DNA from 4 places in the Salimicrobium jeotgali genome. Region 3 is predicted to be linked to each of the others. Evidence: riboswitches for the same ligand, from Rfam matches in the RefSeq annotation. Region 3 holds a riboswitch; each other region holds the start of a gene.
What was found. A riboswitch is a leader RNA that binds a small molecule or an ion and turns the genes downstream of it on or off. The one in region 3 is predicted to bind thiamine pyrophosphate.
Positions count from the first base shown of each region.

Region 1 (7,374 bases), 110 kb from region 3:
TGGGAAGGAGCACTCAGTTTCATCTGATACCAGATCGAAGGACTGGCGATTCCGAGGTGAGGATCATCAGCAAGCAGAGGTTTCCCGGACTCCGTTCTCTCTCCGTTTACCACCCAGTTGTTGCTGCCATTAAAAGGGTTAGGCATGACCGCTTCAGTAAAGTCTCCCGCTATATCAAGATTTACATCATCGAGCACAGCCGGTTTATTCTCCGGGTAATGGGCCATCACTTCGTAGGCCTTCTCTTCAGAAAAATTATTCATCGCGTAATACTGAAAAGCCTGGCGTTCCCAGTGCCCTCCAAGGTCATGTGCCATAAATTTTCCTATTGTCAGAGAATCCACCGGTGTCCACTTCTCAGGTTTCGCCTGCAGAAGTGTAAATGCCGGGGGCAGCCGGTTTTCGGCATCCGCTTTATCAATGTATGCATTCACTCCCGAAGCGAATGCCTCCAGAGCCGCCTTTCCTTCTTCGGAATATTCTTTTAAAGATGCTTCGGCAGCTCTCCGTAATCCGAGCGCACGAAAAAACTTGTCCTGCTCCACTGTGGAGGACCCGATCAGCTCACTCAGTTCGCCGGAAGCCTGACGACGGGAAAGTTCCATTTGCAGCAGGCGGTCCTGAGCCTGCACGTATCCTTGAGCCATATATAAATCTTCGACGGACTCCGCTTCTATGTGAGGAACGCCTTCCTCGTCCCTCAGAACAGTAACTTCGGAAGATAGCGCTTCCAATTTAAGCTCTCCTTCCGTATCAGGAAGCGTTCGCTGGATAAATACTATAATAAACAGAGCTGCCGCCAGAATTAATACACCTGCAATGACGGCTGTTCGAGTCAATATTCTCTTCCAACCCGGTTTTTTCATTTTTTTCTTCCCCCTTTTACTACATTATAGTCAGTGTTCTTACAAAAGAACAGAATATTTTGGACCTTCACACCTTTGAGGAGTACAATGACAGTCAAAAGGAGGCGCATTTATGGAGTTTGTTCTATGGTCGCTTATTATCGTATTGTTTCTCAGCAGCTTTGTAAGTCTCATTTTCCCCATAATACCCGGACCGCTCGTATTGTGGGCCGGTTTCCTCCTGAGTATCTGGCTGGAAGGTCGGCTGTCCGTCTGGTTCTGGGTGGGTGCAGTAATTCTTACGGTTTTACTAATCGTATCTGATATGGTGGCAAACAGTATTTCCGTCAAGAAATACGGGGGAAGCAAATGGGGAGAAGCCGGAGCAGTCGCAGGTGTCATCGCCGGTTCGTTCGTCATACCTCCTTTCGGAATACTGATCGTTCCTTTTGTTCTGGTTTTCGTTATCGAACTGGGCATCGAAAAAAATACCCGTTTCGCCTTCCGCGCAGCTGTCGGAACGCTTATCGGTTTTCTCAGTGGAACTGCAGCCAAGTTTATAATTCAGATGCTTATGATCGGGTGGTTCATCTTTTCATATTTCAACTGACACAAATCATTTAATACATAAAAAATTCCGGTCCCGAACGTATCAGGACCGGAAATCTTATAATCGCAATAACAATTTATGCCGCCTGGACATTAACAGACTGATTACGACGGCACTCGCTATAAAGGAAGGGAGCATATACCCGCCGTTATAAAGCAGAGAATAAATCCATACCGGCTGACCTTCAGCCAGGTAGCCGAAAAATATCATCCCTGCCGCGAAATGAGTAAGGAAGCGCAAGGCACTCCCGATGAATGTTCCGACAATCACATACACAAGAACAAATTTTACGTTGTTGTTCTTCGCGCTTGCTTTCAGTTGGGAAGACACCACTCCTGCGACCCCGATAATGGCGAAAGCTACAACGTAGTCGAGAAAAGCCTGGACGGGGTGTACGATAAATGCGCCCGTAAAAAACTGAAAGAAACCGAACAATAAACCTGTGATCATACCACCCGAGACGCCCCAACGGAAGGCCATCAGAATAACCGGTATCATAGCGAATGAGATGGATCCTCCCTGAAACCAAAGCTTAATGGATAAAAAAGGAAGAACATCAAGCAATAGAGCAATTGCTGCAAATATTGCACCTTCCACAAGAAAAAGTACGCGCTGTTGTTGCATTGTATATCCCCTTTCTGAATACACAAAAGAAGCAATGCCTCAAAGGGAAGCTTTCTGATGAAGGCTCCCACCTCTTAAGCATTGCTCATCAAAAAAGCCACCATTCCTGCGCCAGTGCTAACTGACAGGTTCGAAGGGTCTGAACTTGCGTCCACTCTCAGCCGTTAGGCTCCCCTTGAAGGCTCTATTCTCCGTGTTTTGTTACTTTCTATCATAACGTACTGATAAGAAAAGTACAAATTCAATTTTCCTTGGCATTGAAATACTTTTCAAAAAACTCCAGAGTTCTTTCGATGATCAATTCCTGGTCATTATCAAGAGTTGCCACGTGGTAACTGTCTTCCAGAGGAACCAGTTCTTTTCCTTCCGAAAAAACCATGTCGAATATCGTCTGACTGTTCTCCGGAGGAACTACGTGATCTTCTTCGGAAGTGAAAACTAAAAGAGGAGCCGACACTTCGCTTAACTGCTCGTGTACTTTAGCCATAATGTTGGTCAGATGGTTAAGGGAACGGACGGGTGTTTTGTCATAGGCGAGTTCAGTAGCTCCTTCTTTTTTGATATCAGAACCTATTGCATCAATGAAACGGGATTCAGAATCCGCCAAGCTGCTCATGTCAGGTACATCGATAGCCGGATTGATAACCGCGACTCCATCCACCTCTCTCGTAGAAGCCAGATAAAGACTTAATGTTCCCCCAAGAGACAAGCCGGTGACGAATACACAGTCACATCGGTTCTTTACCCATTCAAAAGCCTCTTCTGCCGAGCGAATCCAGTCTTCTGCAGTGGATCCTTCCATATCATAAGGAGTGGTTCCATGCCCCTTAAGTCTCGGACATGCCATCGTATACCCATGTGCTGTATAGGCATCCACAAGAGGCTTCATGCTCTGAACTGTTCCGGTAAAGCCATGTAATACTACGATTCCTATTTCATTCCCTTCGTTAAAAACAGCTTCTGCACCCTCCATTACGTTCTGATTCATCCCTTCCATCCTCCCTGTCTATTATAGAAATACTATTTCTTTACTCCCGAACATTAATGTCCCCGGATATACTGGACATCCGGGGGTAGATCTCGTACATGTTTTAAGTTTGTCATTTAATATTAAACTGTGTCACTGTAGCCTGACCTTCCAAGTAGAATGCCTCCACCGAATTCGTATAAACGGCGACGCCACTTTCGAGAAACCACCATCTGTCACGTTCCAGCTGCTTGGTTATAAATTCAGTAGCTTCCCGTTTGGTCATTTCCTCACTGATTTCCAGTTCATGTTTCACTTCACGTCGACTATCCAGTAATAACACCATATGCCAATTCTTTTTAGCTTCTTCGGCCATTGTTACATCCACTCCTTCATATGTAGGTTTCCAATCATTATACCCCTAATACGTACAAATTAATCATAAAATATTAAATTTCTGTACCGCCGACACCGCCGACTTTTCAATTAAAAATAATTTTCTAAATTTTTAACAAAATGTATTGACATACTTTCCTGTTGTTATATAATACGAATTAAGAAATAAAACTGTTATGAAACAGAAGAACATTATACATAACAGTAAGGAGGCTTATTCTTTGGAAAACTATCAATCCATCGGTACTTATCAAGTCGACACTGTATTATATCAGTTTATTGAACAGGAAGTGTTACCCGGTCTCCCCCTCTCTTCGAAGGAAGTGTGGGGAGGGCTCACAAAAATTCTTGATGAATTCAGCTCTGAAAACAGCAGACTTTTGCAGACCAGAAACCAATTACAACAGAAAATCGATGAATACCACAAATCAGCTTCCAATGAAGATTATCTTTCTTTTTTAAAGTCCATCGGTTATCTGGAAGAGAAAAAACCCGACTTCAAAATCAGCACGACCAACGTAGATTCTGAAATGAAGGAACAGGCCGGTCCCCAGCTCGTCGTGCCACTGACAAACGAAAGATATTCCCTCAATGCAGCTAACGCACGCTGGGGCAGTATGTATGACGCTTATTACGGTACAGATCTGATCGCTGAAGAACCCGGTATCGAAAAAGGTTCTTCCTACAATCCCGAGAGAGGTAAAGAAGTAATCAGACAGGGACGGATTCGACTGGACGAGTGGTTCCCTTTGGCAGAAGGAAGTCACCAGGACGCAGTGAGATATGCGGTAGTGAACGGGGAATTGTGTGTGGAACTTACTGACCGTTCCCGAAAGAAACTTAAAAACCCTTTTTCCTTCCTTGGCTGTCAGGGGGACTGCCGCAAACCGCAGGCAATACTGCTTAAACATAACGACCTTCACGTTGAACTGCAGTTCGATCGTAATCACCCGGTCGGCCAGATAGACGATGCAGGAATTAAGGACATCCAACTGGAATCCGCCATCACAAGTATTATGGACTGCGAGGACTCCGTCGCATGCGTCGATGCCGAAGATAAAATCAAAGCTTATCGTAACTGGCTCGGGCTGCTTAAAGGAGACCTTACGACCACGTTCGATAAAAAAGGAGAAACCATTAAACGCTCTCTTCATAAAGATCGGAAATATCGCACTGCGGAAGACGAAGAGCTTCACTTGAAAGGCAGAGCACTTATGCTTGTCAGAAACGTAGGTCACTTAATGACAAACCCGGCAGTTATCGACAATAACAACAATCCGGTGTATGAGGGCCTGCTCGACGGTTTCTTCACCAGCCTGATCGGTATGCACGACCTGAACCTGAGACAAAATTCAACGGAAGGTTCTATTTACATCGTCAAACCGAAAATGCACGGATCGGAAGAAACGGCTTTTACCAATAACCTGTTCAATAAAATAGAAGATGTTCTGCAATTACCGAGGTATACCCTGAAAGTCGGGGTAATGGACGAGGAACGAAGAACTTCCCTGAATCTTCACAACTGTATTTTTGAAGTGCGCAACCGGGTGGTGTTCATCAATACCGGCTTCCTGGATCGTACGGGGGATGAAATCCATACGTCCATGGAAAAAGGACCTATGATTCCTAAAGGAGAAATGAAAGGAAGTGAATGGCTCAGCGCTTACGAAGCAGCCAACGTACGTACCGGTATAAGAGCAGGGTTCATCAAAAACGCTCAAATAGGTAAAGGGATGTGGGCTAAACCCGCAGAGATGAAAGCTATGCTTGCAGAAAAAATCAACCACCTGAAAGCAGGAGGAAATACAGCATGGGTGCCGTCCCCGACTGCAGCCACCATTCATGCGATGCATTATCATGAAGCATACGTCCCTGATATTCAGAATGATATCCCGAGGGATGACCCTTCCGAAATGATGCTTACTATCCCGGTGGCTACTCCCCCGGAAGATAAAGAAGTTGTACTGAATGAAGTCAGAAATAATGCTCAGGGGATTCTCGGATATGTCGTGCGCTGGGTGGAACAGGGTATCGGCTGTTCAACTGTACCTGATATCCATGACACCGGCCTTATGGAAGATCGTGCAACATTGCGCATTTCGAGTCAGCACATAGCGAACTGGATCAGACACGGTGTAGTCTCTGAAGAGGAGGTAAAACAGATAATGAAACAAATGGCAGAAGTGGTCGACAGACAAAACGAGGGCGATCCGAATTACAGGAAAATGAGCCCGGATTTTGAACAATCTATCGCTTTTCAAGCCGCTTCCGACCTTGTGTTTCTCGGTACAGATCAGCCAAACGGTTACACTGAACCGATTCTTCACAGACGCCGCCTTCAATTTAAAGCCAGCCAATTTACCAAAACTGTATAAGGAGGAGATAAAAAATGGAAAAATACCAGACCTTCACTAATTCGTGCCACAGATGCGGTGTCGATCACAGCAGTCATAAAGAAGCAGTTGAATGCTGCACCAACGCAGACGGAAACTCCTGAATTCAGCCTGAGTAAAGGAGGGCTCCGGGTTCGACGCCCTCCCTCATATTAGTTTTTCTGTTGTATAACAATACTAATTATATATTAAAGGAGAGATTTTAAATGAACAGAGAAGAACAGATCAGACAGTTGGAAAATCAATGGGCAAGCGAACGTTTTCAGGGAGTGGAACGTCCTTACAGCGCAGAAGAAGTATTGAAACTTCGCGGTTCTGTCGTAGTAGAACAGACGCTGGCTCGCATGGGCGCTGACCGCCTTTGGAATTTGCTACATAAACGTGACTACGTAGCCGCACTCGGGGCTTTAACCGGTAACCAGGCTATGCAGCAAGTTAAAGCCGGTCTCGAAGCTATTTATCTGAGTGGCTGGCAGGTAGCTGCCGACGCCAACCTTTCCGGTCAAATGTATCCCGATCAAAGTCTTTATCCTGCTAACAGTGTACCGCAGGTTGTGAGAAGAATTAACCAGACATTTCAACGCGCCGATCAGGTGGAACACGCGGAAGGAAAAGGCGATAAAAACTGGTTCGCTCCGATTGTAGCGGATATGGAAGCCGGGTTCGGTGGCCCGCTGAACGTATTTGAACTGACTAAAGGCATGATTGAAGCCGGAGCTGCCGGTGTGCATCTCGAAGATCAGCTCGCCTCCGAAAAGAAATGTGGTCACCTGGGCGGGAAAGTTCTTCAGCCTACTCAGACCGCTGTAAAACATCTCATTTCTGCTCGACTGGCTGCTGACGTTATGGACGTCCCGACCGTCATCATAGCAAGAACAGACGCCAACGCTGCCAACCTGATTACGAGCGATGCCGATCCGTACGACCATGAATTCATTACAGGAGAGAGAACAGCCGACGGATTTTATCGTACCACTCCGGGAATCGACCAGGCCATTTCCCGCGGGCTCGCTTACGCTCCTTACGCAGACTTGATCTGGTGTGAGACTTCGGAACCTAACCTGGAAGAAGCACAAAAATTCGCAGACGCTATACACGAGAAGTACCCGGGCAAAATGCTGGCTTACAACTGTTCCCCATCGTTTAACTGGGAGAAAAAGCTTGACCAGGAAACGATCGGTAAATTCCAGGTGGAGCTCGGTAAAATGGGATACAAATTCCAGTTCGTCACTCTAGCAGGGTTCCATGCATTGAACCACAGCATGTTCGAACTGGCCCGCAAATATAAAACCGAGGGGATGGGTGCCTACTCCGAACTGCAACAGGCTGAATTCGCTTCGGAAGAAAATGGTTATACAGCTACAAGACACCAGCGGGAGGTCGGAACCGGTTACTTCGATGAAGTGTCGATGGCAATTTCCGGAGGGACGTCTTCCACTACAGCTTTGGCCGGATCAACAGAAAGTGAACAATTCGTGACTAATAAATAGGCACTGCAAAAACCCCCGGATACTGGTATCCGGGGGTTTCCTTTAATAT
Region 1 covers NZ_CP011361.2:1,594,946-1,602,319, forward strand. Annotated here, with positions in the region: gene AAV35_RS08010 (penicillin acylase family protein) at 1-866, opposite strand, end outside; gene AAV35_RS08015 (DUF456 domain-containing protein) at 979-1,455, shown strand; gene thiT (energy-coupled thiamine transporter ThiT) at 1,513-2,079, opposite strand; TPP riboswitch at 2,166-2,265, opposite strand; gene AAV35_RS08025 (alpha/beta hydrolase) at 2,321-3,067, opposite strand; gene AAV35_RS08030 (hypothetical protein) at 3,180-3,422, opposite strand; gene AAV35_RS08035 (malate synthase G) at 3,664-5,817, shown strand; gene aceA (isocitrate lyase) at 6,042-7,325, shown strand.
Region 1: it holds a riboswitch for thiamine pyrophosphate, as region 3 does, so the genes downstream of both, thiT (energy-coupled thiamine transporter ThiT) here and thiW (energy coupling factor transporter S component ThiW) in region 3, are expected to answer to the same signal.

Region 2 (7,374 bases), 1.2 Mb from region 3:
CGTAAAAGCTGAGCTGTTCTCCCTTAGGCTGCACGGCAGAAGGTGCGATAGATTCATCGGAGTATCTGTTCGCCTGCATCTGCGCTCCGGCATGCATTAACTGCGCAATAATAGCCGTACCTTCTTCATGAACAGCATCCACAATCGGTTTCCAGCCGTCGGCATGGATGGCTGTGGCCAGACCGGGCTGGTGGCTGTACCCCTGGCTGAAGCTTTGATCGGGATAGATCCCTTCCGTCACAATCGTGCCGAACCCGCCTTTGGCGAATCGGGTGTAATAGTCTTTCATCGTATCATTCGGCTGTCCGTCCTCTTCTGCGCTGACGCGTGTCATCGGTGCGACGACAAACCGGTTCTTAACGTTCTGGTTCAAAAAGTCATATTCTCTGAATAGCATATCGTTATTCACTCCTTAGGTGAAAGATTAGTGTCACCATACTTAAATGGCAATATCCGTTTTTCTCGATTTCAAAACATATAGGCCGATCAGCCAGGAATGTACCATAGTTTATAAGAACGTAAGAGCAAACGCACGTAATCTGTTTGGCCGGAAAAAAGGATGGTTCGTTGGTCTGTGCTTACCCGAGGGCCGGGGGGTTTCAAAAAAAGAAAATCGTTTTACCATACAAAACGTTATCCGTATGTATGATAATATTAAAAATAAACGAGAGACATAGAGCCGAAAGGGAGGAAAAGATATGTTGAAACGAATCGATCATATTCAACTTGCAGCACCGGAAGGCGGGGAAGAGAAAGCTCGGGAGTTCTTCGGAGATATACTCGGCATGGAAGAGGTGGGGAAACCGGATAGTCTTCGGAAAAACGGGGGCGTCTGGTTCAGTCTCGGTGTCCAGCAGCTGCACATCGGTATAGAAGAACCGTTCACACCCGCCCGGAAAGCCCACCCGGCGTTTGAAGTGGACGACTTTCAGGAAGCAGTGGACACACTTGAGGACCGGGGTGTGGCAGTGAAGAAGGATGACAGGCTCCCGGGAGCAGAGCGCTGTTATATACAGGATCCGTTCGGCAACAGGATTGAACTGCTGCAATGGGTGGACTGAACAGGACTTCTACGATAGGTGGTGAGGGATAACATGAAAGCAAAAACGAAAAAGAACTGGATTATCGGGTATGAAATTACGCTCGTATTCCTCGCTTTGGCTTCCGTATTGTTCATATGGACGGAGAATCCAATACTTCTGGCTATCAATCGGTACGTCTGGATCATCTTCTTCACGGACGTCCTCATAAGATTTATAGCAGCAGAAAAAAAGTGGCAATACATAAAAAAGAACCCTATTGATATCATTGCGGCCCTTCCTCTCGACGCTATTTTCCAGACAGCAAGGATTGTACGATTGTTTCGCGTTCTGCGCTTTTTCGCCGTCTCACGGAAATACCTCGGCACTCTGTTCTCTATAATTAAAACGAACGGACTGGATCTAGTGCTGAGTGTCTCATTTATCCTTGTTTTTGGAGCAGCAATCGTGGTCAAGGAATTCGAACCCACAATCACCACTTACATGGACGGCGTATGGTGGTCGGTCGTCACTACCACTACAGTAGGGTACGGCGACATCTCTCCGGAGACGGGGATAGGGCGAATGGTCGCCATCGTCCTCATGCTTGTCGGGATTGGCCTCATCGGGATGATCACCAGTTCCATCACTACTTTTTTCCTGACAGACGGAGTAAAAAAAGACGAGAGGGTGGAGTTTATCCAGAAGCAGCTCGATCATTTCAATGATTTGAGTGACCAGGACGTAGAGCGGCTGATTGCGATGCTTGAAGAAATGAAAGGAAAAGATTCCGGTGCTTCAGAAAAGGAGAGTGAGCTGGAATGAGCTGGAAGTCGGGTCACGGGAGAGTAAACAGTCATTCTCTCGAGGAAGACGAAATTTGGTATCAGTTCACAATGTTTTTTTACAAAAGTAAAAAGACCCAGACGTATAAGTTCGGTCTTCTGAAAGCATTGATTGAGAATTTATATAACGCTGATTCCCGGCTGCAGTTGACGTATGAACAGATCGGGTATTCTTTTGTAAAAACGTACTGGAACCTGGTGGTCAGGCACGGACTGAAACAGGGGTCGCAAAATTCAGGGGTGGCGGCTGCTGTTCTGAGGGCCCGTGAAGAACGGCAGTTACCGATAGATTTGAGTTTTGACCAGCTGCAGGCAGGGGATCAGGTTTGTGTCCTGGAGTGTGCGAAGCCAATTATGAAGAAATATGTCTTTGGAGCTTTATACAGTGATTTTGAAGGGAAGTTGTATGGTTTTGACAGACGAAAACAATCTGAATACTTTCAGTTCCATCCGGATTCGCATTTGTTTCTGTTGAAATATCAGCGGCTTGTCACTGATCTCGTAAATTATCATCTGGCAAAAATGATAGAGCATTATAATCCTGTAACCCGTGAGTTTCTGTTGCGAAAAGTGGAAAGTGTGGCTCAGCGGGAGTCCCTCCATCCCTATAGAGATATTCTGTTGTCACGATTTGAAAATAGCTGCTTTTATTGCGGAAGATCTTTACACCTTTCCCAAAACCAGACTCACGTCGATCACTTTATACCCTGGTCCTTCATCCAGTCGGATAATATATGGAATCTCGTATTATCATGCAGGGCCTGCAACTTGAATAAAAGCGATAAATTGCCCGATTATAATTATTTAGAGTGTATTTTAGAACGTAATGAACACTTAAAAGCGGAGCCCGTACTCCTCTACGAGGACCGCAGCCTATACAACTACCGGCCGGAAAAATTGAAGTTACTGTACGAATACTCGGAACAGAACGGTTTTGAAGAAAGGTGGTCTCCATGAACGAAGAAAAAAGCTCTGCCAATTTCGCAATGATTGGCAGAGCTTTAATTATATTACGTGTCAGCTGTTCATGAATCGCCATTCTCTTCTTCTTCAATATGTTCGGCGATTTTACGGTGTTTCGCTATATCCTTGCGTTCGCGGGTCTCCCTGTAGTCACTTCTGATAGTCATCAGCAGCGAGACGGCGACTACGAAGAGGACAATCGAGAATGGCAGCGCTCCAATTAGAGAAGCTGTCTGTAATCCATTCAGACCGGCACTGATGATCAGCACAATAGCTAGCAGAGCTATCATCGTCCCCCAGATTCCTTTGATTACTACAGAAGGGTCTCTGTCCCCCTGTGTCGTCATCATACCGAGTACGAAGGTAGCCGAGTCGGCAGAGGTGACCAGGAAGGTGAACAGTAAACAGATGGAAAGGAACGAAAGAATACTTCCGAGCGGCAGCTGCTCAAACAGGGAGAAGAGAGCGGTCGCTTCGTTCTCCGCCACGGCTGCGGCAATCTGTGTGCCGTTGAACAGATCGGAGTGGATGGCTGTCCCGCCGAATATTCCAATCCATATGATTCCGAGAAATGGCGGCGTGACCATAACTCCAAGTACGAACTCACGGACAGTACGCCCTTTGGAAATACGGGCTACGAACATCCCGACAAACGGTGCCCAGGCGATGGTCCACGCCCAGTAGTAGACAGGCCAGTCCTGCACCCACGTACTTTCACTGTAGTGTCCGAGGCGGAGACTTGCCTGGAAGAAGTTCTGCAGGTAATCCCCTATCCCTGTAGTAATAGTGTTAAGTATGAAGCCTGTCGGACCTATGAATAGAACGACGACCATGAGTAAAAGAGCGAGGCCGAGGTTGACGTTACTTAAGTATTTGATTCCCCGGTCAAGACCGGAAAACGTGGAGACCATAAAAAATACGAACATGGCCAGTACGATCAGTATCTGCGTCGTCTGTCCGGACTCGACGCCGAACGTTGCCCCGAGTCCACTGTTGATCTGCAGGACACTGAGCCCGAGAGTGGTAGCCACTCCCATGACGGTCGCGATGACTGCAATGGAATCAATGCTGCGTCGCAGAGGTTTTTTGCCCGTTTCTCCTATGACAGGATTAAGGGTGTCACTCATAAGACTCCGTTCTTCCTGACGATAAATGAAATAGGAGATAGCGAGTCCGACGAAGGTGAAGGAGGCCCACTGGTGGATACCGTTGTTGAAAAAGGCGTTCCACATGGCGATACGGGCAGCCTCCGCTGTTCCGGCTTCCACTCCGGGTTCAAATGGCGGGGGAGTACCAAAGTGCGTCATCGGTTCGGCGACACCCCAGAAAACGATACTGACCCCGAAGCCGGCACTGAACAGCATGGCAATCCAAGTGTAAAAAGGGTATTTCGGGCGTGTGTCGTCACCGCCGAGACGGATGCTTCCATACTTACTGAAAGCAAGGTAGAAGTTGAAAATGATGAGAGCAAATACGAAGATAAGGTAGAACCAGCCAAACGTGTTAGCTATGAAGCTGTACACTGTGTCTGCCTGGGTTGCTAACGTATCCGGTGCCAATCCTCCCCAGATAGTAAAGGCTAAAATGATGAGGAAAGAAGACCAGAAGGTCGTATTCATAAACTTATACTTTTTCTTCTTAGTTGCCACGTGATTTCCTCCTTGGTAGGTATAAGACGTAGTGATGAGTGGTTATTCACTTTTTAATGTTACAGGGATAATACCCCAAATGTAAAGGCTTTATCCCACATAAGCTATTAGTTGTTTCGGAGATGGTAATTTGGGAAAATGAAAGAGGTACAGTATGTAAGGAGAAAGGAGAGGTATCAGTGAAAATAGCGGTATTCGGAGGTACGGGCTCCACCGGTCTCCGGCTGATAGATAAGCTGCTCGGTCGCGGTCACGAAGTGTACGCCTATGCCAGGAGTCCGGAAAAGTTGTATCCGATGGAGCACGACCGGCTAGCGATCGTGGAAGGCACACTGGATGAACGGGAAAAAATCAAGGAAACGGTAGACGGAATGGACGCCGTCATCAGCCTTCTCGGTCCTTCCGGGCGCGTTAAAAGGCAGAGGCTCAGTGAAGGAGTCATCAACATCGTAGAAACGATGGGAGAAACGGGAACAAAACGGTTTGTCGGTATTACGACGGGCATCGTCAAGGACCCGAATGACGAGAAAGACTACCGCCGAAATGCGATCGCTTCCGCACTGCGCCTCGGCTTTGCCAACAACCAGCGTGAAATTGAACGTATGGCCACAGCTATCCGGAGTACGGATCTGGACTGGACACTGGTACGTGCCGGCATCCTTACGGACAAAGCGGAGAAGCCGCTTAAAATCGGTTATTTAGGAAAACATGAAGTAGGAATGAGCGTGTCGCGTGCGAGCGTAGCCCAATTTCTCGCAGATTTAGCGGAAACAAACGACTATGTAAGGGAGTCACCTGTTGTAAGTAACTAGAAAGGCGGGATTATATGAAAAAAGTTCTTGTTGCCGGAGCGAACGGTCAGATAGGAAAACATCTCGTCCGTCTGCTTCAGGAAAGTGAACAGTTCGAAGCTAAAGCGATGATCCGCGATAAAACACAGGCATCCTTTTTTGAAAACCTGGGTGCAGGAGTGGCTGTTGCGGATCTGGAAGATGAAATCGATGTGCTTGCCGCATTGATGGATGACGTGGATGCCGTCGTGTTTGCTGCCGGGTCCGGACCTCATACCGGGAAGGATAAAACCATCATGATAGATCTGGACGGAGCCGTGAAAATGATGGAAGCAGCGAAACAGAAAGGCGTAAGCCGTTTTGCTCTTATCAGCTCTTTCGATACGAGACGCGGCAGCTGGGGAAGCGAAGACTTCCGTCCGTATGCGGCCTGTAAGTTTTACGCGGACGAATGGCTCCGCTCTTCCGGTCTGGAGTATACCATCATCCACCCGGGCCGCCTTACCAATGACGAAGGTACAGGGAAAGTGAACGCAGGCGGAGAAATTCCGCGCGACGAAGTCCCGCGGGAAGATGTCGCGAAAGTTATAGTGGAGACGTTGAACAGCCCTCATCTTGTTAACAAGGAGTTTCAGGTTACGAAGGGCGAATCTCCCGTAATGGAAGCTCTGAAAATGGTGTAAACGTAAATATCGAGCGGAAAACGACGGTTTACAAAATTTTCTGCATGCTTTATGATAAATTCAAACAACAAAAAACTGCATATCGTTTCATGCACTGGGGGAGCCGGCTCACGGCTGAGAAGAATTGAATTCTGACCCTTTGGACCCGATCTGGTTAGTACCAGCGTGGGGAAGTGCAGTCTGAATAAAAACGGCAAACTCTTTTAATGATACAGACTGCGTCCCGCGAATCGGATGCAGTCTTTTTTGTTTTATTAAAAGGAGGAATTATGTATGAGTCAGCAGCAGGAAAATGTGAAAATTGCAGGATGCTCTTTTTCGGTTCACCCGATGAGTGATGACTTCAAGGAAAAGATCAAGGGAGCTCTGGAAAAAATCGATACTTCAAAAGTATGGATGAATACGGATGAAGTGACGACGACGGTACGCGGGGATATCGAGCACGTATTTGACGTGACGCGGGCAGTGTTCCTGCGTGTAGCCGAAACAGGGGTACACACAGCCCTGAATGCAACGTTTTCTGTCGGGTGCCCGGGAGATTCCGAGGGTGACCAATATACCGGGCATAAAGAAAAGCCGGAAAACGGGCTGTGGGATCTGGATCAGTACACCGGCGCAAAATTCTCCCTTTACCCGATGGGTGGCGGAAATTATATGGACGTTATATACAAGGGGATTGAACGTATGAAAGAAAGTGGGATTGAGGTCTCCGAAGCTCACTATGCCACTAAGCTGTCAGGGGATACGAATACGATGTTCAAAGGTCTTGAAGAAGTGTTCAGCGACACAGAGAAAAGCGGTTCTTCCCACACCGTAATGACTGTAGCGATGTCTGCAAACAGCCCATCCCAGGAAAGAGGAAATAAATGAAAAATTGGAAACTGAAGGAAATCGTTGTCATGTCGGTACTTTCCGTCGTATTCGCAGTCGTTTACCTCGCTTTTCTCCCTGTGGGGAAAGTACTGACGGGTTTCTTCGGACCAATCGGTTATGACTTTATCTTCGGCATCTGGTTCATCGTTTCTATTATCGCTGCTTATATTATCCGGAAACCCGGAGCCGCTTTTCTTTCCGAAACCATTGCGGCTACTGTCGAAGTAATGCTCGGGAACGCAGCAGGTCCCATGCTTCTGATCAGCGGAATGATCCAGGGTCTCGGTGCGGAATCGGCGTTCGCCATGACCGGGTATCGCCGCTACAACCTCGGGACACTTATGTTCTCCGGGATGATGGCCGCCGTCTTCAGTTTTGCCTGGGGGTACTTCCAGTCCGGATACGCAGCGCTTGCCGGAGGGTACGTCCTGCTTATGTTCGTGACGCGCCTTATCAGCGGAGCGATTCTTGCGGGAGTGGCCGGAAAAGCTCTGAGTGACGCTTTGGCGAAAACCGGCGTTCTTTCGGGATTTGCTCTCGGCAAAGAAAAA
Region 2 covers NZ_CP011361.2:214,632-222,005, forward strand. Annotated here, with positions in the region: gene AAV35_RS01095 (oxidoreductase) at 1-397, opposite strand, end outside; gene AAV35_RS01105 (VOC family protein) at 699-1,061, shown strand; gene AAV35_RS01110 (potassium channel family protein) at 1,095-1,844, shown strand; gene AAV35_RS01115 (HNH endonuclease signature motif containing protein) at 1,841-2,821, shown strand; gene AAV35_RS01120 (BCCT family transporter) at 2,890-4,476, opposite strand; gene AAV35_RS01125 (NAD(P)-dependent oxidoreductase) at 4,656-5,288, shown strand; gene AAV35_RS01130 (SDR family oxidoreductase) at 5,303-5,950, shown strand; TPP riboswitch at 6,037-6,139, shown strand; gene AAV35_RS01135 (YkoF family thiamine/hydroxymethylpyrimidine-binding protein) at 6,224-6,820, shown strand; gene AAV35_RS01140 (ECF transporter S component) at 6,817-7,374, shown strand, end outside.
Region 2: it holds a riboswitch for thiamine pyrophosphate, as region 3 does, so the genes downstream of both, AAV35_RS01135 (YkoF family thiamine/hydroxymethylpyrimidine-binding protein) here and thiW (energy coupling factor transporter S component ThiW) in region 3, are expected to answer to the same signal.

Region 3 (7,374 bases):
GGCTGATCACTCTTGGGTGGAGAGGAGCGATCCTGGGCTTTGTGATAGGGATTGTTTACGCAGTAGTCGAGATCAACGCAAAAAAAATTACCAGACTGGAAGAAGAGGTTCGCCGGTTAAAGCAGGGTTCCCGGGAATGAGGAAACCTTACATATATACGATTGGACACTCTTCCCACTCGAAACAGTTCTTTCTTTCTATGCTGAAAGAGGCGAAAGTGAATGCGGTGGCGGATGTACGGGCGTTTCCGGCGAGTCGTAAGTTTTCCCATTTCAATCAGGAGAACATGAAGAAGTGGCTGGCGGGGGGAGGGTTTTCATACTCCTACCACCCTCTCCTTGCAGGACGACGCAATAAAGCAGGCCACGTGCAGTCGAAGGTGAACGGAGCCTGGGAGAACCAGTCCTTTCACAATTATGCAGACTATACACTGACGGAGGAGTTCAGGGAAGGAATAGTCGGGCTCGAAGCACTGGCCGGTGAGAAGGATGTTGCGTATTTTTGTGCGGAAAGACACCCGTCCCGCTGTCACAGACTGCTTGTCAGTAACTGGCTGGAAGCGAACGGATGGGATGTCTATCATATTTTAGATGAAAAGGATGGAATTTCCCTGGTAAAACACGAGCAGGGCCGGTGGGGAGCGATGCCTATCATCGAGAAAGACGGGGTGGTCGTGTATCCGGAAAACGGGTGAAAGAAACATGCCGGGGGCCTGATTCCTTTTGAACCTGAGTATCGATCTTCCTGTATGGCAGACTTTTACAACGGGAGGTTCCGATGCCTGAACAGAAGGATCGCCAGAGTATAAGCAAGGATTCCAATACCCGTAAGTATGAGAGAAGATGTCCATACTTCCGCATCTCCTCCGGCGATTTTTCCGGGTTCATAAAGCGAAAAGGGAGTGATGTTCCGTAACCAGTCGACATCGGTCACAATCTTTCCAATCATATTCATTCCGTAAAAAAGGAAGGTCAACCCGCCTGCTGTCGCTAACGCCGACCTCTCATCGTTCAGCAGGGAAGACACGAGGAAAGAGTACCCCCCTACTGCAAAAAATAACAAAAACCCCACAAAGTTGATCTGAAAAAAATCTTTCATGGCTATCGCATTCTGCTCATCTATCAGCAGTTCGCCGGCAGCCAGTCCCCCGCCGAAATTCAGGACATGTATAATGATAAGACCGCTCAGCAGAACCATCATCTGAGTAAAAGCAATCTGAACCCTGGAGATTCTGGTGGAAAGGAGATAAGCCATGGAACCCCGGTCCACAAGTTTTGCCAGCAACTGCACCGCACTCATTACGCTGAACACACCCAAAATAAGCAGGTAGAATAATCCGTAGTATTCCGCTGAAATAAACTGGCCATAGTTGCCGAAAGCTTCCAGTCCGAGAGCTCTTAATAGAGAATCAGGGAACAGTTCCATCATGCTTTCCATTTCATCGAGATTGTCCGCAAAGAGGGGGAACAGCGACGTCATAAGAACTACATAAATAGCGGAAACGAGACCGAAGCCGAGGAATAATTTAATATTTGATTTCATCATTTGTTTATAAAGCGGAAAATTCATGACCCGGCCTCCTCTGCATCATAGTAATCCATAAATATCTGTTCCAGACTCTGGGTGCCGGCACTGATATTTTTGACGCTGTACTTCGATAATTCGTGGATAAAATTATCAAAGTCCCCCTGGACTTCGACCCGTACGAATAACCCCTCCGTTTTTTTAATGGAAAGCCTGGATTCCTTCATAGCTTCAACATCTTCGGACCGGGTCAGTGTGACATCGAAGACCTTACGTTGCATGGATTGCAGTTCGTGTATATCCTTGACCGTAACAATCTCTCCGTTCCGGATGATAGCTGCACGATCGCACGTTCGTTCGATCTCCGAAAAGCTGTGGGAGGACATCAGAAAGGTTTTTCCCTTTTCCTTCTCTTCCAGCACGAGCTCGACGAAAAGCTTTTGCATAAGGGGGTCCAGTCCGGAGGTGGGTTCATCCAGAATATATACATCGGGGTCGTGCATAAATGTCGCAACGATTCCGACCTTCTGTTTCATGCCTTTGGACATCTTCCGGATAGGAGTATCGGGATCAAACTGGAGACGCTGAATCAGGCTGGTCCGTTTGCTCTTGTCCGTGATCCCCTGCATTCCTGCCATCATATCGAGAAAGTCGCTCCCTGTCATTCCTTCGAGAAAAGCGATCTCCCCCGGTAAATAACCGATTCTTCCCCGTGCTTTCGCCTGATTCTTCCACGTATCATAACCGTCAATTACAGCACTCCCCTTTTGAGGTTTCATATACCCGAGGAGATGACGGATAGTCGTGGATTTACCAGATCCGTTAGGTCCGAGAAACCCGAACACTTCCCCTTCCTTCACTTCAAAAGAGACGTTGAAAATCCCTTTGCCATTCGTAAACCGCCGGGTAAGATTGTCGATGCGAATCATTGCTTACACCCCTTACTGTAGCAAAAAGACTGCTTTTTCTAAATTCTATTACTCTCTCCGGGATTGTCAATGCCTCCTTGTGGAAATTACTGATATTTTCAAAAAAACGGTTCAGATGGTGCAAAAGATTCTGGCTTTTGTTATACTGAAGTCGTCCAAGTGAATAAGTAATCAACTACTAGGGGTGTCCGTGGAACGGACTGAGAGGAAAGAATGACTTTCCGACTCTCTGGACCTGATCTGGATCATACCAGCGTGGGGAAGTAGTCAACATACCATTGACGAACCGGGTCCTGTAATACAGGACCCGGTTTTTTTGCTTCTTCTTCTGCCTGGGATAAAAGGGGGGAGAATTATGAATCGCACAAAACTGCTTACGACCATGGCTGTGCTTACTGCACTCGGAACGCTCGGGGCACAGATGCTGTGGTTTCCGGCCGGAATAGCAAAGGCCTATCCGGTCCAGCATGCCGTCAACGTCGTCGCTGCCGTTACGCTTGGACCGCTGCCGGCGGTGACGATAGCTTTCCTGATAGCTGTGTTGCGGAACCTGTTAGGTCTCGGCACTCTGCTAGCATTTCCGGGGGGTATGATCGGGGCTTTTGTGGCGGGAGTGACATATCACTACACGAAGCGTATCGGGGGAGCGGTAACCGGTGAAATCATCGGGACAGGATTATTCGGATCTCTTGCTTCCGTACCGATCGCCAATCTGTTGATGGGTACAGGCGCCGGGGTTTTCGCTTTTGTACCGTCATTCGCTGTAAGTACCGTGACCGGGGCGCTGATAGGCTGGATGGTCGCAGTCCGGCTGAAACAGGCAGCTATCGTGACAACTTAATTATTTGAACTGCTGGGGGCGCGGATATCGCTGAGATAAGGTTTTGCCTTAGTCCCTTTGAACCTGATGCGGGTCATGCCGCCGAAGGGAAGCACTCTGCACATGGGGGCTTCCTTTATACTAAAACGAGGAGGCTATTTTTATGTCATTTACGAAAGAATTAAGAAGAGAAAATGAAGATGTATTTCAGGCGATTTTCGATCACCCGTTTGTCCAGGGTCTTGGCGAAGGTGAACTGCCGAAAGAAGCGGTGGCTCACTACGTAAAAGCGGACTATGAATACTTGAATACCTTCCTTACCCTTTATGGCACGGCCATTTCCCAATCCGACAGTCGGGAGGATATAACATTTTTTCATAATCAGATCGCCTTTGTGCTGGGGGATGAGATACATCCACACCGCAATTTAAGCGATTACGCAGGCACCCCGTACGAAAATCTTCAGGGTTATCCGATGCCACCGACGGCGGATCATTATCGTGCTCACATGAAGAGTGTGGCCACAGAAGGTCTGCTCGGAAAAACAATTGCGGCTATGCTTCCCTGTCCGTGGACTTACGATGAAATCGGAAAAGAATTGAAACGGCGTTTCTCTCCGGAACCGGACCATCCTTTCTATGAGTGGATTGAATTCTATGCCGATGATTCTATTGCCGAAACCACCGGCTACATGATGAAACGTCTGGATGAGGAAGCGGAGCGGGCATCTCCGGAAGACAGGCGGAAAATGAAAGAGGCTTTCCGGAAAAGCTGTCAGTTGGAACTCGCTTTCTGGGAAATGTCCTATTCACTGGAAGAATGGCCTGCAGGAAAGGAGACGGCGAGATGAGACCATATACAGCACTGACAATCGCAGGATCCGATTCCGGAGGCGGAGCCGGGATTCAGGCGGATATCAAGACGATGGAAGAATGGCAGGTGTACGGGATGTCTGTGCTGACTTCTTTGACCGCCCAGAACACTATGGGAGTCCGGGAGGTTCATCACGTACCTGTTCCATTCCTTACTGCTCAGCTTAAAAGTATTGAAGAGGATCTGCCTGTGGATGCTATCAAAACCGGAATGATTTCATCGAAAGAAGCTGCACGCACAGTAGGGGAATGGATCGGGGCCCGGCGGAAACCATACGTCTGTGACCCCGTCATGGTAACCGCGAGCGGTCATCCTCTTATGGAAGAGGAGACGAGGGAGGCGCTTTCCGAATATCTTTTTCCTCATGCTGATGTCGTCACTCCGAATATTCCGGAAGCGGAAACGCTGCTTAGGATGACTATTAAGACAGAAGCTGATATGGAAGAAGCGGCAGGACTGTTTGTAGAAAAACTCGGCAGCCGCGGCGCGCTCATTAAAGGCGGACATCTGGATGGAGAAGCTGTCGATGTATTGTATGACGGAGAAATTATGAGGACATACAGAGAAGCGCGCATTAAAACGGATAATACCCATGGCACAGGCTGTACGTATGCTTCGGCTATCGCGGCGAATCTGGCGCGGGGACGGACGCTTCCTGTAGCTGTAGAGAAGGCTAAACATTTTATTACCGAAGCTATCCGTCATTCTTTCGATCTCGGTTCAGGGAGCGGCCCTACGAATCACTGGGCCGGCAGAAGGGGGGAGGTCAAATGATGGAAGAGCGTGTAAGAGGAAAAAGACCGCTGGTTCACCACATTACGAATGAAGTAGTGATGAATTTCTCTGCGAACGGCCTCCTGGCTTTCGGGGGGAGCCCGGTTATGGCGAAAGAAAGAGAAGAAGTCGCAGACATAGCAGGGGCGGCCGATGCTCTTGTATTGAATATCGGCACGCTCCGGAGCAGTGACGTGGAAACGATGATAGCAGCAGGAAAAGCAGCTAATGAGAAGGGTATTCCTATACTGCTGGACCCGGTGGGGGCAGGAGCGAGTACCTTCCGGAAAAATGCAGTCAGAAAAATAACAGAAGAGCTGGACGTAGCCGTCGTGAAAGGGAACGCCGGGGAAATCGCTGCTCTCGCAGACATACCACTGAAAGTGAAAGGTGTGGATTCGGAAGAAAGCGGAGATTCCACAGATATCGCCCTGAGGGCTTCGGAGAAACTGAACACCTGCGTAGTAGTGACGGGAGCAACAGATATAGTAGCGGAAAACGGCAATTATACAACGTCTTCCTACGGTTCTCCTCTGCTTACGCAGGTTACAGGGTCGGGGTGTCTCCTCGGGACGCTGATTGCCGCCTGTCTCACGGTTGAGGATGAAAAAGAGAAAGCGGTACTTTTTGCAGTGGAATTTTATAATAAAGCTGCGGAGAGGGCGGAAGCGAACTCCCATGGTCCGGGATCTTTCGCCGTTTCTCTTCTCGATGAACTGGGGGGAGATGTATGAGTGATTATCTTCATACCTATTTCATTATGGGAAGCCAAAACTGTAAAAAAGACCCTGTGGAAACTCTGCGGCGAGCCATCAGGGGAGGGATCACCGCTTTTCAGTTCAGGGAAAAAGGAGAAGGATCGTTGATGGGCGCCGAAAAAGTCAAGCTTGGCCACCGTCTGCGGGAAGTATGCCACGAGCATGAAATCCCTTTTTTCGTAAATGATGATATTGAGCTGGCACGTGAATGGAAAGCGGACGGTGTTCACATCGGGCAGGAAGATACGGAAGTAGAAAAAGTTAGAGATCGTTTTCCGGATCTTATAATCGGATTATCCGTATCCACCCCGGAAGAACTGGAGCAGAGCCGGTACGAGCTGGCAGATTATCTCGGAGTGGGACCCGTGTTCAAAACTTCGTCGAAGCAGGATGCGAAAGACGTAATAGGAATAGAAGGACTTCGGACGATTCAGAACAGAGCCGGCTTGCCGGTGGTCGCCATAGGAGGTATACACGAAGGTAACGTACAGAAAGTTAGAGAGACCGGTGCCGGGATAAGCGTTATTTCCGCCATCGCAAGTAATGAAGATCCTTTCAGCGGTGTGCAGCGATTATTATAATGAAAGCATAGGAAACCCCGGTCGCTGCAGCAGTGACCGGGGCAGTTTTGTAATTTATGACCGATATATAAATGCAGAAACAAAAAAATCCTTCTACCTGGGCAGAAGGACAAGACAGCCTAAGAAGCTCGGACGAGTGATAAGTGCGTGCAGATGAGTCGTTCCGCAAAGAGGAATAACTCTCACTTTCACTGAACGATCCTCTATTATGTATCGACTGTATCTGTTCATTATACATAACAAAATTCGATACGTAAATGCATATAATGCTTTTCTGTAAACATCGGGCAAAGGTAATAGGTCAAATTGCTACAGGGGTTTCCTGGAAGCGTTTGTAGCAATCTGACCCGGGTTTCTGCTGCTGATCTGTTTTTTTTCGGATTATTTACCTGAAGCATAACCGTAAGGGTTATGGCTGCGCCATCGCCAGGTGTCCTCACACATATCGGTAATGGATTTTTCCGCTTTCCATCCCAGCTTTTCCTCGGCTTTTGAAGGGTTTGCATAGCAGGAGGCTACGTCACCTTCGCGGCGGCCGGTCACTTCATAAGGTACAGAACGACCGGAAGCTGATTCGAAAGCCCGGACGAGCTGAAGTACGCTGTAACCTTCCCCGGTGCCGAGGTTATAGATTTCATGACCCGATCCCTGCATTGCTTTATCCAATGCTTTTACATGGCCGAGAGCAAGGTCTGTTACGTGGATATAGTCACGTACCCCCGTTCCGTCAACGGTCGGATAATCATCGCCGTAAACGGTGAGCTTTTCGTATTGTCCCAGAGCTACTTTTGCAACATAAGGCATGAGATTATTCGGAGTTCCATTCGGTGACTCGCCGATTTTTCCGCTCGGGTGAGCGCCGATCGGGTTGAAATAGCGCAGAATGGAAATGCTCCATTCGGAATCAGCGTTCCAAAGATCTGCCAGAACCTCTTCAATCATCAGTTTCGTTCTTCCATAAGGATTGATGGCAGACACCGGGAAGTCCTCCGTTATCGGGTTGAATGCCGGTTTCCCGTAGACCGTAGCGGAAGAAGAGAATATGATGGTTTTCACATTAAATTCGGTCATGACTTCCAGCAGTACGAAAGTAGCCGTCAAATTATTTTTGTAGT
Region 3 covers NZ_CP011361.2:1,704,031-1,711,404, reverse strand. Annotated here, with positions in the region: gene AAV35_RS14370 (hypothetical protein) at 1-140, shown strand, start outside; gene AAV35_RS08585 (DUF488 domain-containing protein) at 137-694, shown strand; gene AAV35_RS08580 (ABC transporter permease subunit) at 760-1,569, opposite strand; gene AAV35_RS08575 (ABC transporter ATP-binding protein) at 1,566-2,453, opposite strand; TPP riboswitch at 2,624-2,732, shown strand; gene thiW (energy coupling factor transporter S component ThiW) at 2,809-3,294, shown strand; TPP riboswitch at 3,299-3,401, shown strand; gene tenA (thiaminase II) at 3,437-4,123, shown strand; gene thiD (bifunctional hydroxymethylpyrimidine kinase/phosphomethylpyrimidine kinase) at 4,120-4,920, shown strand; gene thiM (hydroxyethylthiazole kinase) at 4,917-5,654, shown strand; gene thiE (thiamine phosphate synthase) at 5,651-6,259, shown strand; gene galE (UDP-glucose 4-epimerase GalE) at 6,641-7,374, opposite strand, start outside.

Region 4 (7,374 bases), 500 kb from region 3:
AGGTCTTTTTTCGGGTTCAACGTACATATCGATTGTGGAGCTTTCGTATCTTACGGGGATCTCAGCTATATGGTACGGGGTCGCAGAAACACTGCAGGTTCTCCTGATCGCCCTTCTGCTTATAAAATCGTTCCGGGAGAAATTGATCGTCACCATCACCGGATTGATCGGTGATCAGTTCGGCAGACGTGCCAAAGCTTTATCCGGCGCCATTACGGCCTTCGCTTTCCCGATGTGGTCGGTGGCCACGGCCATTGCATTCGCTTCTGCCTTCCACGTCTTCACCGGCGTGTCTCTGTCTTTATCCGTGGCGTTCACAGCCCTTCTTTTATTCGTCTATTTACAGTCGGGCGGCATGTAGGCGGTCGCCTTTACACAAACGATGAACACTATCATTTTCGCCCTCATGTTCATAATCGGTGCAGCAGCGTTCTTCATTAAACCCGGCATTTCCGGTCTGCAGCAGCTGGCAGTCGAACAGCCCGGGATGTTCGACTGGGACGGAGCCGGTCTTCAGGTCATTCTCGTATGGTTTGCCACATTTCTTGTGAACGTCATTTTAGCTCAGGCTGCTTTCCAGATGGCTCTGTCCTGCAGAACACCGGAAGAAGGGCAAAAAGGACTGATTGTGGCAGAAGTGATGAGCATCCCCTTCATTCTTTTCGGGATCCTCTTCGGACTCTCGGCGGCTGCGGTTGTCCCCGATGCAAGTCTCGGTCTCATAGCACTGCCCCGGTACCTGATGGGAGTCCTCCCCGCTCCGCTGGTCGGGATGTTCTTCCTCGGTATCTGGGCCTGTGCTCTCGGGTGGGGTGCCCCGTGTCAGTTCTCAGGCGCTACAAGTCTCGGAAAAGATGTGGGGAGCGCTATCTTCCCTGACGCTTCTCCCGAAAAGCTGGTCACGTATACGAAATGGTCACTGCTGCTCCTTACAGGCCTGATGATTGTCTTCGGCTTCCTGCGTACGGAACAGTCGGCCTGGTGGAACGTACTCGCCTGGACGATGAGAAATTCCGCAACCTTCGCTCCTGTAGTTGCTGCGCTGTTCTGGCCGCTCGTTACAAAAAGAGCTGTTCTCGGTTCTCTGTTCGGAGGCTTCACAGCAGGCTTGCTCTGGTATCATTTGAGCAACTGGCACCCGTCGGATTTCTTTCTCAATATCCATCCGGTCTGGGTGGGGATGAGCGTCAATATTCTTACCATGATAGTATTCACTGTCGTTTTCAGTTACGGCACCTGGAAAATATCTGCTGCCAGCCCTGTAAAAAGCAGTATAATACTCGGAACAGTCGTCGTCCTTTTGGCAGTTAACGGTTATTTTTACGAGACGCTTCACGCCGCCGGAGTCATCGGACTTACGTTATTTCTGAATGTATTAGCCGTGTTCATCGGGAGTATCATGTTCATTAAACCGAAATCGGCCACAATGGTTGCTAAGAAGGAAGTGGTATCTTAAAAATCATTGAGACCTTCGTCGTCACTAAACAGAAACATCCTCCGATACGAACAAAATCCCCGTCCCGAGTCAACGCTCCGGGCGGGGATTCTCTGTTTTCAGAAAAATGATCGTATCTAGTTCGAATTTTCGTCGAAATGGACGGTGTCTTTCAGTTTATTCTTGTCGTCCATGGAATTGCTGCTGGCCATCTTTTTCACGAATTCTTTAACGGTTTTGACGTTCACACCTGCTTCCCAGTATTCAGCAACGTCAGGAGTCACTTTTACAAGCACAACGTTCGGGTCTTCGGCCGAAGCATTCAGTACTTTTTCGACAATTTTATTCCAGTACTCTTTCTTCTTCTCCACGTCCTGCACGAATTCAGCCGTTCCACTGATAGACACGTAGGAACTGCCGGCGTAGGCCAGGTTCACCGAAGGGTTATTACCGATATCCCTGTATTTATCTGTATCTTTCTCCGTGATAAACCAGAATTCTTCCTCGTCCAGCAATACTTCCTGGGTGTGCATCGGACGGGAACTCAGTCTGCCCTCCGGAGATACGGTCGTCAGCATCGCCACTTTTTCATCTTTGATGAGTTCTTTGATCTGCTTAAGGGTTTCTTCATTTTCCGAATGTTTATCAGTCATCATATCTTCCTCCTTCTGGTGCCAGGCATGTTTTGATATCCACCCTTACTATTCCCTGTTGTAGAAGCAGTTACACTTGCTGCCCGAACTTGTACATGACGCTTTTACAGCTTCGGTATGTGAAAGCTATGAAAAACAGGAGTAACTATAAAAATGAATGTTAAAAAACACACTGTTGACAATACTTGTACAAATGTTAGAATTTACTTACAATTTAATATAAATCACTAGGGGTGCCTTTTCAAAAGGCTGAGATCAGAGTAATCGACTTTGAGACCCTCGGAACCTGATACGGTTGATACCGGCGAAGGGAAGTGTGCGGACGATATTTTTGCTATTTTTTGTTTAATCATACGTTCAAAGTCACTTTTCTTTTACCAGGAAAGTGACTTTTTTAATTTCAAAAAACGATAAAGGGGGGGTCTCAGTGAAACTTGAGCAACCAGGTCAGGACAGTATAGGAAAACTTCATGTCATCTCCACTGGTCAGCAGCCTGGTGAAGAGCTGATGAGAATAATAGGTCAGGTGCTCCCCTATGTGGATTCTGTACATCTCCGGGAAAAAGAATGGAGCGATAGACAGATGATATGTTTTACCCAGCAGCTTTATTCCGTGGGAATGCCCATGCATAAACTTATTCTTAACCACCGGGCGACCATCGCCGACAAGGTAAAGGCTAAAGGGGTACAACTCACTCATGCAAGCATGAATCAGGTGAAAGTTCGTCGCCTTTATCCGGATTTGACGATCGGCTGCTCCGTACACTCCGTACAGGAAGCCGTCAGAGCCTGGCACGATGGCGCTGATTATTTAATCTTCGGTCACGTTTTCACCAGCAGTTCGAAACCCGGATTGTCCCCTAAAGGTATAAGAGAACTGAAAAAAGTCGTGCAGCATGTAAGAGTGCCTGTTTTAGCAATTGGTGGAATTACTCCGGAAAATACCAACGTCGTGATGGAAGCCGGTGCCAGTGGAGTTGCCGTTCTGTCCGGTGTGCTGCTAGCTGATGATCCCGTTGAAAAAGCTGTGGCCTACAGAGAAGCGATACGCAAAGGAGGCGCAGGAAATGTATGACGTTATTATTGCAGGCGGAGGTGTTATCGGTAGCTCGATCGCTTTTCAACTCTCTAAAAGAAACTATCGCGTGCTCATAATAGAAAAGGAGGAAATCGGACAAAAAGCCTCCAGAGCTGCAGCCGGAATGCTGGGGGCGCAGAACGAAGTGGGTCCTGACAGCCCGCTCTCCCGGCTCGCTCGTGAAAGCAGAGAAATGTTCCCTTCTTTAGCAGAAGAACTGGAATCTGTCAGCGGCATAGACATTGAACTGATTCAGAATGGCATAGTCAGAGTCGCCCGTACCGAAGAAGAAGCGAAACAGTTAAAACGGGAGAATGAACGTCAGCAACGTTCGGGAGATTGTTCGGAATGGCTTTCACGAAGCCGGTTACAGGAGAGAGAACCCCGTCTTTCCCACCTCTCCGTTACAGGGGGACTCTACATGCCCGGAGACGGCCAGGTCAATGCCCCATCGTTAACAAAAGCACTGGCACATGCATCCGTTGAATTCAGTACAGAGATTATGGAACATACGGAAGTGCTGGATGTTCTGACCGAAAACAGACACGTAACCGGAGTCAAAACAACCTCCGGAAATATTTTGGCACAAACGGTCATTTCTGCTGGTGGGACGTGGAGCCGGGAGCTTTTCGAAAAAACGGGCTACACATTGAACATGTATCCGGTAAAAGGCGAGTGTTTCTCCGTTTATCATAAAGAACATCTGACGACGGCAAGCATATTTTCACCTGGCTGTTATATCGTACCGAAGGCCGGCGGCAGGTTCATTGTCGGAGCTACACAAAAACCTGATGACCCGAATAATTCTGTAAGCATCGGAGGTCTGCGTTCTCTGATGGAACGTGCTATCCGTTTAATTCCTGACCTGCAGCATGCGGAATGGGGCGAAGCTTGGAGCGGGCACAGGCCCAAGACACAGACAGGCCTCCCCTATATGGGGGAACACCCGGAAATCGATGGGTTGTGGGTAGCGGCCGGCCATTTTCGCAACGGTATTTTATTAGCTCCGATCACCGGGTCGCTCATGGCGGATTATATTGAAGGAAAACCTGTATATGAATCCTTTAAGATTCAGTGATAGATACGTTAAGGAGGCGATTCTATGGAACTTTTGATTAATGGTACAACGGTGCAATTATCAAATAACATTACAACTGTTTCCGACGTCATCGATTATTTCATACCCGACCGGCCGGCGGTCGTCGTTGAACACAACGGAAACATTCTGACTAAAGAAAATCACTCGACCGTAAATGTTAAAGACGGCGACAAAATAGAACTGGTTAATTTTGTAGGAGGTGGTTGACATGCTAACTATCGGTAATAAATCTTTTCACTCCCGCTTACTGCTCGGAACCGGCAAATATCCGGATGTCAATGTACAAAAACAGGCGGTAGATGCATCCGAAACAGAAATACTGACTTTCTCTGTCCGCCGAATGGATATTTTTGAATCTTCCCAACCCAATCTTTTGGAAAAAATCAGCACCAGCAACTACGACCTGTTACCGAACACGGCAGGGGCATATACAGCCGAAGAAGCTGTACGAACGGCCAAGCTGGCTTATGCCTCCGGTCTTTGCGACATGATTAAAGTGGAAGTGATCGGGGACAAAAAAACGCTGTTGCCGGACCCGGTGGAAACACTGAAAGCTACCGAAGAACTTTTGAAGGAAGGATTCATTGTCCTCCCTTATACATCCGACGATGTGGTTTTAGCCAGGAAGCTGGAAGAACTCGGGGCTCACGCTATCATGCCGGGAGCGTCACCAATCGGATCGGGGCAAGGCATTATCAACCCTCTGAACCTGAGTCTGATCATTGAGCAGTCACACGTACCGGTGATTGTGGATGCAGGTATAAGGTCTCCACAGGACGTGGTCACGGCTATGGAACTCGGAGCGGACGGTATTTTGCTGAACACAGCTGTATCTGGCTCTCCAGACCCCGTAAAAATGGCTGAGGCGATGAAACTGGCCGTGCAGTCAGGAAGACTCGGATTCGAGGCCGGAAAAATACCAAAAAAACGGTACGCTACCGCCAGCAGTCCGGAAGAGGGAATCAGTTTCTGATGGAACAGCGTTACTCGAGACAAACATTATTTTCCCCCATCGGCACTGACGGACAAAGAAAATTACAGCACGCCCATATCCTAATTATAGGGGCCGGGGCTCTCGGGACCAGTACAGCGGAAATGTTCACCCGTGCCGGTGCCGGCAAAATAACGATTGCAGATAGAGATTACGTGGAATGGAGCAATCTTCAGCGACAACAGCTGTACACTGAAGAAGATGCACAGAACCGCCTCCCGAAAGCTATTGCACTGAAGGAGAAGTTGGAAGCTATTAATCAGGATGTGAGAATCAAAGCTCACGTTACGGACGTGACGCCCTGGAATTTGGAAGAGCTCATCGGCGGAGTGGATCTGATGCTCGATGCTACAGACAATTTCGAAATCCGTATGATTATGAATGATATTTCCCAGAAGCACAATATCCCCTGGATTTATGGGGCAGTCGTCGGAAGTTACGGTATCAGTTACACAATCATCCCCGGTGAGACCTCATGCCTCCACTGCATGATGGAACAGGTTCCGCTCGGCGGTTTAACTTGTGATACGGCCGGTATCATCAGCCCCATCGTTCAACTGGTAACGGCACATCAGGGGGCAGAGGCACTGAAGATTTTAACCGGGAACCGGGATGCGTTACGTGAGAATCTCGTTTCTTTCGATCTATGGAGCAATCAGCACTCTTCTATTGATGTGCAAATGCTTAAAAACGATAATTGTTCATCGTGCGGCACCTCCCCTTCCTATCCGTTCCTGGATTATCAAAACCAGACCAGGACAGCTGTTCTGTGTGGGAGGGATACAGTCCAGATCCGTCCCTCCTCCACACGTAAACCGGATCTGAAGCGAACGGCCGAAGACCTTTCTCCATTAGGTGAGGTCGAACAAAACCCGTTTCTCCTTTCTTTCTCCACTGGTGCTAACCGGCTTGTCCTGTTTCAGGACGGACGCGTACTGGTGCATGGTACCAGTGATATTGCGGAAGCCAGGTCCCTGTATCACCGATATTTTGGTTAAAGTGGTGTAATGCCCGCTCTGTTAATCGAGTTCTTAGCAGTAACCTTACAGGTTTATCTGTAATGCTCCATGGTTTGGGGGTGTATCACCCCCCAGACTTTTTCATTTGGATAGTACGTATCGTTCTTATTATTTCAACTTTTGAATACGCAAATTCCTGTTCCGGATTACGCAAGTGGCAGATGGATTTTTCTTTCTTTGTTATAAATATCAAGCCAATTTTCTGTTTCCTCTTCGATCCAGTTCCCAAAACAATCCAGAAACTTCTTTATTTCTCCAGAATCGGATGAAGGATTTATTGCATACCAAAGAGCCGTCCTCATTTCTTTCTCTTTCTCGGGATAATGCTTCGAAAACAATTCATATGCCGGATACAAATCTCTCGTATACGCCTCTTCCTGAATTATAACAAGCGCTCCGCCGGCTCTCACTATGATCCGCATAATCCATGAACAGCAATCTTCAATATCCTCTGTATCTTCATTCCCTTCAAGCTCGTGTTTGGCTCTGTCGATCAAAGTAGACAAACGAAAGAGATGTTCATTTGCGAGTGAACTGTCAGGTTTGTAATCAGGAAGCTCACTGATAAGATTCTCCCCGTACACACAGACCCCGTAAGTTTTTAAAATGAACGGAATCATGGAGCAGTACTCGTGCTCTCTCACTTCCCCGAGAGGACTAAATCCTAATTCAACACCATTTATAAAAGAATACTTCTCATTGATGTATCGAGTCGTCTCTTCTGTCCAATCCAAATCAAGATTTTCAGGATTGAAATAGGTTACGACTATTAGGTCTACATCCGACACACCTTCCACCTCCGCCCCTCTTGGAACGGAACCTCTCAAATAAATGCTGTGGATTTCCCCCGGCAAAGCGGAGAGACAGCTTTTGTTAATGAGCTCGATGACTTCCAGAAATTTATTATCAATATATGCAGGCGCAGCCTGGTTGATGATGTACCCTTGAGTATCCAAAGGACACAACGTACCTATTTTTTTAATTTCATTCATTTGTAATTATTACCCCCATCTTTTTTTCTTCCCCATATTTCATTTATTCTTTCCTCCCCGAATACTCCTGCCCCTTTTACCTGGAAAATCATTTATTCTTCATCAAA
Region 4 covers NZ_CP011361.2:2,203,233-2,210,606, forward strand. Annotated here, with positions in the region: gene AAV35_RS14570 (sodium:solute symporter family transporter) at 1-361, shown strand, start outside; gene AAV35_RS11020 (SLC5/6 family protein) at 383-1,456, shown strand; gene AAV35_RS11025 (pyridoxamine 5'-phosphate oxidase family protein) at 1,573-2,088, opposite strand; TPP riboswitch at 2,308-2,418, shown strand; gene AAV35_RS11030 (thiamine phosphate synthase) at 2,516-3,163, shown strand; gene thiO (glycine oxidase ThiO) at 3,156-4,244, shown strand; gene thiS (sulfur carrier protein ThiS) at 4,269-4,472, shown strand; gene AAV35_RS11045 (thiazole synthase) at 4,474-5,238, shown strand; gene AAV35_RS11050 (thiazole biosynthesis adenylyltransferase ThiF) at 5,238-6,254, shown strand; gene AAV35_RS11055 (nucleotidyltransferase domain-containing protein) at 6,422-7,267, opposite strand.
Region 4: it holds a riboswitch for thiamine pyrophosphate, as region 3 does, so the genes downstream of both, AAV35_RS11030 (thiamine phosphate synthase) here and thiW (energy coupling factor transporter S component ThiW) in region 3, are expected to answer to the same signal.